DNA from 3 places in the Bacillus sp. FDAARGOS_235 genome. Region 2 is predicted to be linked to each of the others. Evidence: riboswitches for the same ligand, from Rfam matches in the RefSeq annotation. Region 2 holds a riboswitch; each other region holds the start of a gene.

Region 1 (4,259 bases), 2.3 Mb from region 2:
TTTCCCCCACAAGCAGTTAGTAGTAGACTTGCCCCTAAAACAGATGCAACAACAGGTACAACTTTTTTCTTCATTGTTCGTTCCTCCCTAAATGTGTTGTTCATAACGTCATAATGTCCATGTCTTGAAGTAGCTATAGAAAGAGATAAAACCTAGTATAAATATTTGTTTATAGGTAATCATGTGTTCTATATGTATATACATGTTGAACTATAATGTATCGTTATATGTTTCAACATAGTAGACATTATATTTTGATGGTTAAATATTTCGTTTCTTTGATTATTTAGAATATTAACACCAGAAAGAACTATATGTCAATAATAAAAACAAAGCGTTAATTTCTTGGAATAATATATTAAAAAAGTAGATTCACTCATATTAAGGAATCTACTTTTAATATATTTTGTCAAAAAAACAATGGGAGTTGGTGGAAATACGTTGTTTAAAGTTTCACTTTATTTTTCAATTTTTGCCCATTTGAAGTTTAATTGACCTGCAAAGTCTACTTGTACAATGCCTTTCACATAAGATTTCTCTAAATAAGATTCGCCTTTTTGGTAAAGAGGAGCAATAACAGAGTCTTTAAATAATATTTTCTCTGATGCTAGTAATGCATCAAAGCGGGCTTTTTCATCACCAGCTAAAGTAGTTTTCACCTTTTCAATTGCTTCGTCGAACTCTTTATTAGAGTAATGATCTAAGTTGTAAGGGTTATTCGTTGTAAACAATTCAAGGAATGTAATTGGATCAGCAAAGTCAGGGCTCCAACCATCAATTCCGATTTCGTAGTCACCTTTTAATAAGAGTGAAACTTGTTGTTTACGTGGTTGCGGTTTTATATTTACTGTTAAGCCCTCTAAATTCTTTTCTAATTGACCTTTTAGAAACTCACCAGTCTTCTTCTCAAGGTCACCGTCACTTGTTAATAATTCTAATGTTATCTTTTCAGAACCTAGTTCTTTTTTTGCCTTTTTCCATAATTCTTGTGCAGATTTCGTATCAACTTTTGTTAAATCGCCGTTTGTAGCACGGAAGTCTTTTCCATCAGGACCTTTTGCAAAGTTTTTTGGCACAAGACCAAAGGTTGGTGTAGAGCCATCATTTAATAACGTATTGACAAAGGACTTTCGATCAATCGTTTGATCAATTGCTTGGCGTGCAGAAACGTTTTGAAGTACTTTGTTTTGTTGATTCATACGTAAAAATTGTACCCCTACGTTCGGACGTTCTTTAAAATTAGCATCCTTTTTATATTTATCAACGAAGTCAGATGTTAGTTTTATACGGTCTAATTGTTTAGATTCGAATAAATTTACTTCTGTTGATTTTTCTTTTACGATGTTGAAATTGATTTCTTCGATTTTGACAGTATCTTTATCCCAGTAGGTAGGGTTTTTCTTAAATTTAAAGCTTTGTTCATGCTTCCAATCACTTAGTGTAAAAGCTCCGTTATACAAAATTGTATTATCTTCTAAAGCGTACTTATCACCTTGTGTTTTAAAGAATTCCTCGCTAATTGGTAGAAATGTTGGGAACGCCGTTAAGCTAATAAAGTACGGAACAGGACGCTCTAATTCTACCTCAAACGTATGGTCATCAACTGCTTTTACACCAAGTTGATCGGCTGGAAGCTCTTTGTTGTTAATTTGTTTTGCGTTTTTAATATCAAAGAATAAAAATGCATATTCAGAGGCTGTTGCTGGATCAACAGCTCTTTGCCAGGCGAAGACGAAATCTTTCGCTGTAACAGGAGTACCGTTTGACCATTTTGAATCTCGCAGGTGGAATGTGTACTTCGTTTTATCGCCACTTACTTCATGGGATTTTGCAACGCCAGGGACAGGTTTGTTACCTTCACCAAGATTATACAAACCTTCAAATACGTTTCTCATTACTTGACCGGAATCAGTATCTGTAGCACGAGCTGTATCCATTGTTCGTATTTCAGAAGGTGAAGATAAGTTTAAAACCTGTTTACTAGATGCCTCGTCTTTTGCATTTGCTCCGCTAGCTTCGTTTTTATAACTACCGCAACCAGTTAATAAAATACTTACTCCTACAACTGATGCGATACCGGGTAAAAACTTCTTTTTCATTTGATTTTCCTCCTAAATAATTAAGTTTGGATGATGATGAGGGAAATGAAAAATAAAAAAATCCCTCTTTTCTGATTGAGAAAGAGGGATTTTCACATACAAGTTATGTACCCGTATATAAACGAAGTCCCTCATTCTATCTTTCAAGCATAAAGCTTGCAGGAAGTGGCACAGTATTCAAAATGAACCTGCTGCCGAGGTTTCAAAGGGCCAGTCCCTCCACCTCTCTTGATACAATGAGTAAACGAATGAATTTTATTAATTTTTGTGTTTCTTTGATAATTCAAAATCTTACACCTTGGATAATGAAGTGTCAATCAAATGAAACATAGTTTAAATTTTCAGTTTTTTTAAAGTGAAAAAAACCACTGCACATGGCAGTGGTTTTTCTGCTAGAAGTTAAAGTTATCTGGATCTGGACCGACGCGATGATTTTCATTCAAAGCTTGAATTGCTTTCATATCATCCGAGCTTAATTCAAAATCAAAGATGTTTGCATTTTCAATAATGCGGTGCTCTTTAATTGATTTAGGAATCGTTACAACTTCATTTTGTAAATCCCAGCGTAAAATAACTTGTGCAGTTGATTTACTATATTTTGTCGCAATTTCTTGTAATGTTGGATGATCCAGTAGTTGCCCTTGCATTAATGGTGACCAAGCCTCGAGCTGGATGTTATGTTCTTTACAGAAAGCATGTAATTCTTCTTGTGCTAAACGAGGGTGGTATTCCACTTGGTTGACCATTGGCTTAATTTCAGCAATTTCAAATACGTCTTGTAAGTGGTGAATGTGGAAATTACTCACACCGATAGCACGAACACGACCATCTTTATAAAGCTTTTCTAACGCTTTCCATGATTCAGTATATTTCTCTTTTACAGGCCAATGTACTAAATATAAATCTAAATATTCTAGGCCTAATTTCTCTAATGTAGTTTCAAATGCTTGAATTGTTGTTTCATAACCTTGATCGCTATTCCATACTTTTGAAGTGATAAATAGCTCTTCACGAGGAATATCAGATTCGCGAATTGCTTGACCAACGCCTTCTTCATTTTGATAGATTGCTGCAGTATCGATGCTGCGGTATCCGTTTTTAATAGCTGCTTTTACAGAATCAATTACTTCTGATCCGTCCTCTACTTTAAACACACCTAAACCGAACCAAGGCATTTTTACACCATTATGTAATGTTGTATAGTCTTTTAAACTTGTTAAATTCATATTATTTCCCCCTAGCTTTTTTATTTGTTGCTTCAACTGCTTGTTGAATGACTTCTGAAAAATTATTTTCATATAGAACTTTTAAGCCTTCAGCAGTTGAACCTCCTGGTGTTGTTACTTGTTCTCGGAGCATAGCTGGATCTTCGTTTTGTTGGAGCATAGCGGCAGAACCAGCAATCATTTGAATGACAAGGTGGTTTGCCGTTTTCTCATCAATTCCATAGTTTTTCGTCGCTTCAATTAAACCTTCAGCAAAGTGATAGAGAAAAGCAGGTGCACTACCAGTAATGGCGGTAAGTTGATGAACTTCCTCTTCAGTACAAAACTGTGAGGTACCAATACCTTTTAAAAGGAGTTGTAGCGTTTCTTGATGCGTTTCACCTACGGAATGTCCCGTCGTATATAAGGAGATGGACTTTCTGATTTCGGCAGCTGTATTTGGCATAATCCAGGCAACAGGTGTCCCTTGAGGAAGCCGTTTTTCTAAATAAGATGGTCCAATTCCGGCAGCAACGGTCACAACGAATTGCTCAGTTAGAAGAGGAGATAACTCCTGTAATAACTGTTCATGTGCAGCTGGTGGCATTGCTAAAACAATCGTATCAACGGATGTAATATGCTGCTTCCAGTCTGTAGTGATGGACACATTATATCGCCCTTGTAATTGTTCTAGTTTTTCTATGTTGCTTCGGTTGGAAACGATAATTTCTTCGATATATTCTTTACTCGTTTTAAGTAACCCGGAGAAGATAGCTTCTGCCATACGACCGGCACCAATAAATAAAATTCGATGTTTAGTAAGCATATCCTTTATTCCCTTCTAGTAGAGATATGTTATAAAAAACGATACCATTTTTAAGAGAATTTTGTAAAAAGAAAAGACTTACCGTATATGGAATAGATAATGAGGGGGTTTTTGAATAAGGGAATTCAT
Region 2 (4,259 bases):
TAGCTGTTATTATGTTACCTTTCTATATCCGTTTTGAAAGGAAGGCGTTTGTTTCACGTGAAATTGTTCTCGTTGCCGTGTTAGCAGCAATTGCTGCGGTTAGCCGCGTACCATTTTCTATTTTACCAAGTGTACAACCAACTTCCTTTGTCATTATCGTTTCTGCAATCGTGTTTGGGAGTGAAACTGGTTTTATGATCGGGGCAACAGCCGCTATCGTATCGAACATTTTTTTAGGACAAGGTCCGTGGACGCCGTGGCAAATGTTTTCGTGGGGTATGATTGGTTTTATAGCTGGACTATTACGTAATACATTTTTCATGAAAAAGCTATGGGGAAGACTCCTATACGGATTAATTGTTGGATTTTTATTTGGTTGGATTATGAACTTCTGGGGACTTCTCGGTTTTATACGAGAAGCAACGTGGCAAACCGTCATTGCGTACTATGTCGCGAGTTTTTACTTTGACTTAAGTCATGCGATTTCAAATGTTATTTTCCTACTACTATTTAGTACTTCGTGGATTACGATTCTCACAAGGTTTAAAATGAAATACGGTATATTAGATGAGCATAACATGACATAGAAAAGCATACTTATATAAGGTAGGGTCGCGACTTACATATTCGTTTGCCTCTTTCATGCTTCTTACATATTGTAAGGAGCATTTTTTATTGTCAAAAAATAGATCCAATATACATCCGTTATTATATAAAATTATTTGTATAATAGTAGGTGAGAACTTCTTTCAAGAGGGAGGTGTATAGTTAATGAAGTTAGTTATTCCGAAGCAACATGGTGCATGGGCCATGCTTGTTATCCCATTTCTATTAAGTGTCATACTTGGGAAACCTACTTTTTATCATATTCCATTGTTTTTAGCTTGGTTCTTTATCTATTTAGCTACATATCCATTTCTCATGTACATAAAACAAAAACGAAAAAAAGAGTTTTTACATGCAGCAATTGTATATTTTATTATTGCGTTCGTATTTGGGATGATTTCTCTATTATATGAATGGCGAGTTCTTTTATTCGTAGCAGCAATGATTCCATTATTTATAGTAAATATGTATTACGCTCGTCAAAAGAATGAAAGAGCACTGCTAAATGACATTTGCGCAATTATCGTTTTCTGTATAGGTGGTTTAGTTAGTTATTATTTTTCAATGAAACTCATAGATAAAACAGCTTTATTTATTGCGATTATTTCATTTTTATATTTTTTAGGAAGTACGTTTTATGTGAAGACAATGATTCGTGAAAAAAATAATCCGAAGTATCGTATTATATCATGGGGTTATCATATCGTATTAACGATAATTATATTTGCTATCAATCCATGGTGCTCTCTTATTTTTATACCAAGTGTCATTCGGGCAATTATGTTGTATGGCAAAAAAATTTCTATCATAAAAGTAGGGATTTTAGAAATTGTTAATTCTGTATATTTTTTAATCATAACGGCAATAATTATGAAGTATGCCATTTGAAAAAACTTCCCACCTTATGATGGGAAGTTTTTTTCAATCTTGTTCTAAAATGTGAACCGTGTAATCACAGCGTTGAATAGCTTGTTCGATCGCATAAAGAGATTGCTCAATACGAGCACGATTAAAATCTTTTTCGACAGTCTGTAATGCTTCTTCTAAACAATGTTTTGCTTCTTGTAATGATTGAAAAGAATCTTGTACATATCCGCGAGCATTTTCGTGCATTTCATAATCCTCCTTGCATATTCATATATGTATAGTATGAACAGGAAGAAAGAAAATATAATTTGTTGTATTTGTTTGACAATTGAAATGAAATTACGTATAGTAAGATTTAAGTGAATATTTTCTTATCCAGAGAGGTGGAGGGACTGGCCCGATGAAACCCAGCAACCGCGATGCAGGTGCTAATTCCAGCAGAACATATTTGTTCTGGGAGATAAGACGAAGATATATACGTAACTTCTTCTTATCGGAGAGGTTTTTTTGTTGCAAAAAAACCGATTACGAAAATTTATATTAAGAAGAAAGGGGTTGCGGATTACTGTGACACTCGAAAAATACGTAAAACTGCGTAGTACAGTTTATGAATATATGATAGAGCAAGATAAGCCAATATCATTGTTAGATATTCAAGAACATATCGTTTCGCATCATGAAGGAAAATTCACGAAAAAAATGTTACATCAATTTTATTTATCAAGACTATTAGATGAACTCAAACTGGATGGGAAAATTACATTAGCTGATGATGAATATCTCTATACTGAAAAAGGGGTATTTTATAAGGCGAGAAAAGGGAGCTAGTCTCTCTTTTTTTCTTGAAATAGCGAAGTATGTAGAGTAAAAGACTGCTAATGCAGCCTGATACAGGGAATGGTGTTGAGTGTGTAGTGTCAAAAATTGAATGTGCCTGAAAGAGGCAATTCATATCGGCTGCAAATGAAAAGAGACACCTCCGCCGAATAGGTGTCAGTCGTTTTGTCACGTAGACTCGCTACTTGACAGTTATTAGAATAACATGCAGGTTTTTTGAAGTCAAAAGGGAATTAAAGGAAGAGGTGCAAATATGTACGCTTACTTATTAAAAGATATAACGAAATGGATCCCAAAGTACATTATAGATAAGGGATATGAATATTATGAAGATGGACATGTAGAAGATGTTGAAATACAAGACAAGAAAGTAATTGCTTTCGTTACTGGAAATGCAGGAAATTATGAAGTGATTATTGATCTTGAAGATTTTACAGAAAGTAGCTGCGAGTGTCCTTATGAGAATCTTTGCAAGCATATGGCGGCAGTTGTTTATGATATTCAAGGTGCTGGTGAGCGTACGGTGAAAGAGAAACTGAAAGATTTAGACAAGGAAGAGTTACTTACCGTATTAAACCGTTTATTACAAAGTTCGAAAAACGTACAAATTGTAGAGAAGATGTTAAAGAAGGGGAAACTTTAACTATAGAGGGAGTTGTTTTGTAATGAACGTATTAATTATATACGCTCATCCTAATCCTTCCAGTTTTAACGAGGCGATTTTAGAACATGTGCAAAAAGGACTACAGGGGAAAAATCATTCTGTTACAGTACTTGATTTATATAAGGAACAATTTGATCCGGTGCTCGTATTTAATGAAGAGAAGAAAAGGCGTGATTTAGTAAATGAAGAAGAAACAGCTTGGTACAGAACGTTAGTGGCAGAAGCAGATACTCTTTTATTCATATATCCGATATGGTGGTGGGGGATGCCTGCTATTTTAAAAGGGTTTATTGATCGCATTTTCGTAGCTGGATTTGCTTATAAATATGAAGGTGCCTTGCCGAAGGGCTTATTGAAAGGAAAGAAGGCGTGGGTAATTAATACGTTAGATTCACCGTTATGGTACGTCGCCCTATTATATCGATCAGCAGGTTGGATTATGATGAAGAGAGGTGTTTTACGTTTTTGCGGCATTCGCGATATAAAACGATCTGTTTTTCAATCTGTGAAAACGAGTAAACGAGAGAAGCGGGAAAAGTGGTTATTACAAATAGAAGAAAAGGCTCGTACATTATGAATGAAATTGATCGTATTATAAATTGTTGTCAGTATGATAACGAACTTTTTCGTACCTATATTAATTGCTTAATCCAATTGAAGAAATATAGTGAAACGTTTCAACAAATGAAGATCCAATTAAGAAATGATTATTTAATAAGAGGGATTTGTGAAAGAGAAGTCGATGAGGTAGTAAGAGGAAGTAAAGAGTATGAAACGTATTTTCTTCCTAAAGCGTTACAGTGGAATTTCTTGAGGGAAAATCCATATCTGATTGAAAAGATATGTAAAGATTTTTTTGCATTTGAGGCATTAAACCTTACGGAGATAGAGTGGAAGACGATTATAAATTGCGTGGGAAATAAAGTGAAACTTTAATCAGTGGGGGTTTTGTTCTTCCCACTGATTATTAGCCTTCACCAATCGGGCATTTACAGGCAGTTGATTTCCCACCTAACCGCTTTGCTCTAGCTGGTATGGGGTGGGAGTTTACTGCCTGTTAATGCGGGGTAAATGATTTATTATGTAAAAAAGCTAGTATAAAACTAGCTTTTCGTTTAAATAAATAAGAAGCATAAACTAATGATAAATCCTGCATATAGTAAGTTCACAACGCAAAATCCCATAATATCACGAGCACCTAAACCAGCTATCGCTAACGCTGGTAATGCCCAGAAAGGTTGAATTAAATTCGTCCAAGCATCGCCCCACGCAATTGCCATTGCTG
Region 3 (4,259 bases), 1.8 Mb from region 2:
CTTAGTTTTATAGAGATAGAATGAGGGATAGAGTGATACATCGAAGAGGGGGTTACAACAAATATGAAAAGAATAGGACTTGCATGGCAAATATTAATAGGTCTTGCGTTAGGTATTGCAGTTGGTGCGATTTTCTTTGATAATCCAGCAGTTGCGAAGTACTTACAACCAATTGGTGATGTTTTCATCCGATTAATTAAAATGATCGTTGTACCGATTGTTGTAGCAAGTATTGTTGTTGGGGTTGCTGGTGTTGGCGATGTTAAGAAGTTAGGTCGACTAGGCGGAAAAACAATTATTTACTTTGAAATTATTACAACACTTGCAATTGTTGTTGGTCTATTAATAGCGAACATTTTCCAACCTGGAAAAGGCGTTGATATGGATAAGTTAACAAAAACAGATATTTCTAAATATACACATACGACAGAGCAAGTACAAAGTCATTCGTTTGCGGATACGTTTGTAAATATTGTTCCGACGAACATTATGAAATCATTAGCTGATGGTGATATGCTTGCTATTATTTTCTTCTCTGTATTATTTGGTTTAGGTGTAGCAGCAATTGGTGAACGTGGTAAACCAGTTCTACAATTTTTCCAAGGTGTAGCAGACGCAATGTTTTACGTAACGAACCAAGTTATGAAGTTTGCACCATTTGGTGTATTCGCATTAATTGGTGTTACAGTTTCTACATTCGGTTTAGCTTCATTAATTCCGTTAGGGAAATTACTAATTGTAGTATACGGAGCAATGATCTTCTTCGTTGTAGTTGTCTTAGGACTTACAGCGAAAATATTTGGAATTAACATTTTCCAATTCTTTAAGATTTTAAAAGACGAGCTGATCTTAGCGTATTCTACAGCAAGTTCAGAAACAGTTTTACCGAAAATCATGGAGAAAATGGAAAAGTTCGGTTGTCCGAAAGCAATTACATCTTTCGTTATTCCGACAGGTTATTCATTTAACTTAGATGGATCAACTTTATATCAAGCAATTGCGGCTATTTTCTTAGCACAAATGTACGGTATTGATTTATCTATTTCTCAACAAATTACATTATTACTTGTATTAATGGTTACATCAAAAGGTATCGCAGGTGTACCGGGCGTATCATTCGTTGTATTATTAGCAACGCTTGGTACAGTAGGTATTCCAGCAGAAGGTTTAGCCTTTATTGCAGGTATTGACCGTATTCTAGATATGGCTCGTACAGCAGTTAACGTTGTAGGTAACTCTTTAGCAGCTGTAGTTATGTCTAAGTGGGAAGGTCAATATGACGCTGAAAAAGGACAAGCCTATTTAAAAGAGATATCTGAAAAGGGTCAAGCAGCTTAATTATAATATGAACAAGCTCTCACATAATATATGTGGGAGCTTTTCTATATATAGAAGAGGAGCGGGCGTAATGAAACGTAAATATGGTGACGGTTCTTCGTGGAAGCGACTAATAGAGAAGGATTATATGGTTAAGCAAGTAGAAGAGGGCATGCTAGGAATACTGGACATAAAAAAGGTGAGAGAACCTAGTTATAAAGAATATGATGGTAAAGAAATTTGTGTCGCAGGTAATGAGTATACGTGGATTCAGTATTTCATAAAAGGGAAAAACTTTGCGATTACAGCTATGTTAGATAATAAGGGGAATTTAGTACAATATTATATTGATGTGACGAAAGAATACGAAATAGACGACCGGGGTTTACCGTATTTTGATGATTTATATTTAGATGTAGTGCTATTGCCGAATGGTAAGATGTATGTATTGGATGAAGATGAGTTAGAGGACGCTTATAAAAATGGTGATGTTACAAAGGAAGAATATGAATTAGCCTGGCAAACAACGAAATGGATCATGGAAGCCATAAACAATAGTGAATTTTATTGGATTTCAATATTAGATAAAGAAATCAAAAAGTTAAAATGATTGGTGTATTCATATTTTTGTATAATTACCAAAAAAATCTATACAAAAAATAATTGACTTTTGTTTTGTAAGCGAGTAAAGTTAGGGAAGAAATTATTATTAAAAAATAAATATGAAACCTTCTTATAAAGAGAGGCGGAGGGACTGGCCCTACGATGCCTCGGCAGCGGACTCGATTTTAGAGTGCTGTGCCAAATCCAGCAAGCATGTGCTTGAAAGATGAGAAGAGCGTTCCTTATAGATGTATAAGACCTCTTCTCGTTGGAAGAGGTCTTTTGTTATTCATTAAAAAAAGGTTGAAACTAGGGAGAGATGGTACTTTGAAAGAAACGAGAGGAAATGGTTTAGCTTTATTACCACTTGGGATATTTTTAGCGCTATTTATTGGTTCTGGAATTATTACGGGTGATTTCTATAAATTGCCGATACTTGTAGCGATTTCAATTGCTGTAGGAATTGCTTTGGTGATGAATCGTAAAGAAAGTTTTAATGTGAAAGTAGAAAGATTCGCTAAAGGTGCAGGAAATCCGGATATTATGATTATGGTATTAATTTTTGTACTTGCAGGTGCATTTTCTGAAACAGCAAAAGGAATGGGCGGAGTAGACTCAACTGTTAATTTAGCGTTAACTATTTTGCCACCAGGATTTATCGTAGCTGGAATTTTTGTTATAGGTGCGTTTATTTCATTAGCGATGGGAACTTCAATGGGAACAATTGCAGCGTTAGCACCGATTGCTGTAGGTATTAGTGGACAAACTGATATCTCAATTGCACTTACGATGGCTACTGTTGTTGGTGGAGCGATGTTTGGTGATAATTTATCATTTATTTCAGATACAACAATCGCAGCTGTTCGTTCGCAAGGAACAGAAATGAAAGATAAGTTTAAAACGAACTTTTTAATTGTATTGCCAGCTGCTATTATTACAATTGTACTATTAGTAATAATTACTTCAGGAAGTGATACGCAGGTTAAAGCTCATAGTTTTGATTGGATAAAGATTTTACCGTATGCAGGAGTACTTATTACCGCGCTACTTGGCTGGAATGTACTTATTGTGTTAACTGGTGGAACTGTATTATCTGGCGCTATCGGTCTTATAGATGGAAGTTACACGTTGGAGAGTTTCTTTAAAAGTGTAACGACTGGAATGGGCGGTATGATGGAGTTAGTATTACTTGCTATTTTAATCGGAGGTATGGTTGAACTAATTCAATATAATGGTGGGATTCAATATTTAATGAATCTTTTAACGCGTAATATTCGTTCGAAAAAAGGCGCAGAGTTCGGTATTGCTGGTTTAGTGAGTATGACGAATATGTGTACAGCGAATAATACGATTTCAATTATCTTTACAGGCCCGCTTGCGAAAAACATTGCAGATCAATATGAAATTGATCCCCGTAAATCAGCAAGTGTATTAGACCTTTTCTCATGTTGTGTGCAAGGATTAATTCCGTATGGTGCTCAAATGTTAACTGCGGCAGGGTTTGCTGCTTTATCTCCGATTGAACTGTTACCGTATGCATTTTATCCAATTTTAGTTGGGGTATGTGGAATTGTTTCGATTTTGATTGGATTTCCGAAGTTTTCGAAAGTGGCGGAGAAAAAAGAGTATCATAAAACAGCATAATTTAATATGAATGATAACTTTAGTAATTGAAACCGTGTAGAGAATATTCTCTGCACGGTTTTTTTATGTGTGGTAAAAGAGTGAATCATCCTATTCTACCTTATGTTTTTTACAGAAGGCTGAATGTATCTCGGTCTTAAGTCTGAGTTGAAAACGGTTCTTAAGCTCGTTATGGAAAAATGAAAAAATAGTTAAGATAAGAGTATCAAATCGAAGGGAGGCAAGCACAAGATGAAACAATTTCTAGCGTTTATCGCGGCCGGTATTTTGGCTTTAATTGCTCTTGGTAGTCTTGCTGGTATTGTAGGATTCGCAATCGGAGCAGGAGTTGTGTACTGGAGCTATAAATCATTTGTGCGAGCTAAATCATTTTTTGGAAAGCTAGCTTGGGGCATTGTTGGTTTAATCGGTTTATCCATTGCACTTTCTCATTCACCAGCATTAATTGGTATCGCTGCATTGGTAGTTTTGTACTACGGATACCGTGAATGGAAAAAAGAAAAAGATGTAGTTGTTGATTCAGCTTCAGAAAGTTCTAAACCATATAGCAACTTTGAAGATGAGTGGAACAAATTAATGAAAAACTAAAACAATAAACCAATAAAACAATAAATTATAAATAAAGTAGAAGAGAGGAAGATTTATAATGAAACAATCTTTATTCGGACGTGTACGCGATGCAATTTTAGCTGATT

Evidence for each region. Region 2 has a riboswitch for S-adenosylmethionine ahead of A6J74_RS28520 (hypothetical protein). Riboswitches for the same ligand answer to the same signal wherever they lie in the genome.
Region 1: linked by a shared signal. The riboswitch ahead of A6J74_RS15895 (peptide ABC transporter substrate-binding protein) and the one ahead of A6J74_RS28520 (hypothetical protein) in region 2 are both predicted to bind S-adenosylmethionine.
Region 3: linked by a shared signal. The riboswitch ahead of A6J74_RS09630 (Na+/H+ antiporter NhaC family protein) and the one ahead of A6J74_RS28520 (hypothetical protein) in region 2 are both predicted to bind S-adenosylmethionine.

What each region holds. Positions count from the first base shown of each region.
Region 1 covers NZ_CP020437.2:2,732,989-2,737,247, reverse strand. Annotated here, with positions in the region: gene A6J74_RS15900 (peptide ABC transporter substrate-binding protein) at 1-74, opposite strand, end outside; gene A6J74_RS15895 (peptide ABC transporter substrate-binding protein) at 459-2,099, opposite strand; SAM riboswitch class I at 2,233-2,337, opposite strand; gene A6J74_RS15890 (aldo/keto reductase) at 2,492-3,325, opposite strand; gene proC (pyrroline-5-carboxylate reductase) at 3,327-4,130, opposite strand.
Region 2 covers NZ_CP020437.2:5,061,082-5,065,340, forward strand. Annotated here, with positions in the region: gene A6J74_RS28505 (ECF transporter S component) at 1-587, shown strand, start outside; gene A6J74_RS28510 (YwiC-like family protein) at 772-1,494, shown strand; gene A6J74_RS28515 (hypothetical protein) at 1,528-1,719, opposite strand; SAM riboswitch class I at 1,842-1,940, shown strand; gene A6J74_RS28520 (hypothetical protein) at 1,981-2,301, shown strand; gene A6J74_RS28525 (SWIM zinc finger family protein) at 2,564-2,953, shown strand; gene A6J74_RS28530 (NAD(P)H-dependent oxidoreductase) at 2,976-3,551, shown strand; gene A6J74_RS28535 (hypothetical protein) at 3,548-3,910, shown strand; gene A6J74_RS28540 (short-chain fatty acid transporter) at 4,090-4,259, opposite strand, start outside.
Region 3 covers NZ_CP020437.2:1,555,085-1,559,343, reverse strand. Annotated here, with positions in the region: gene gltP (glutamate/aspartate:proton symporter GltP) at 64-1,338, shown strand; gene A6J74_RS09635 (ribonuclease FAU-1 family protein) at 1,409-1,927, shown strand; SAM riboswitch class I at 2,048-2,153, shown strand; gene A6J74_RS09630 (Na+/H+ antiporter NhaC family protein) at 2,248-3,564, shown strand; gene A6J74_RS09625 (lmo0954 family membrane protein) at 3,796-4,152, shown strand; gene A6J74_RS09620 (PspA/IM30 family protein) at 4,211-4,259, shown strand, end outside.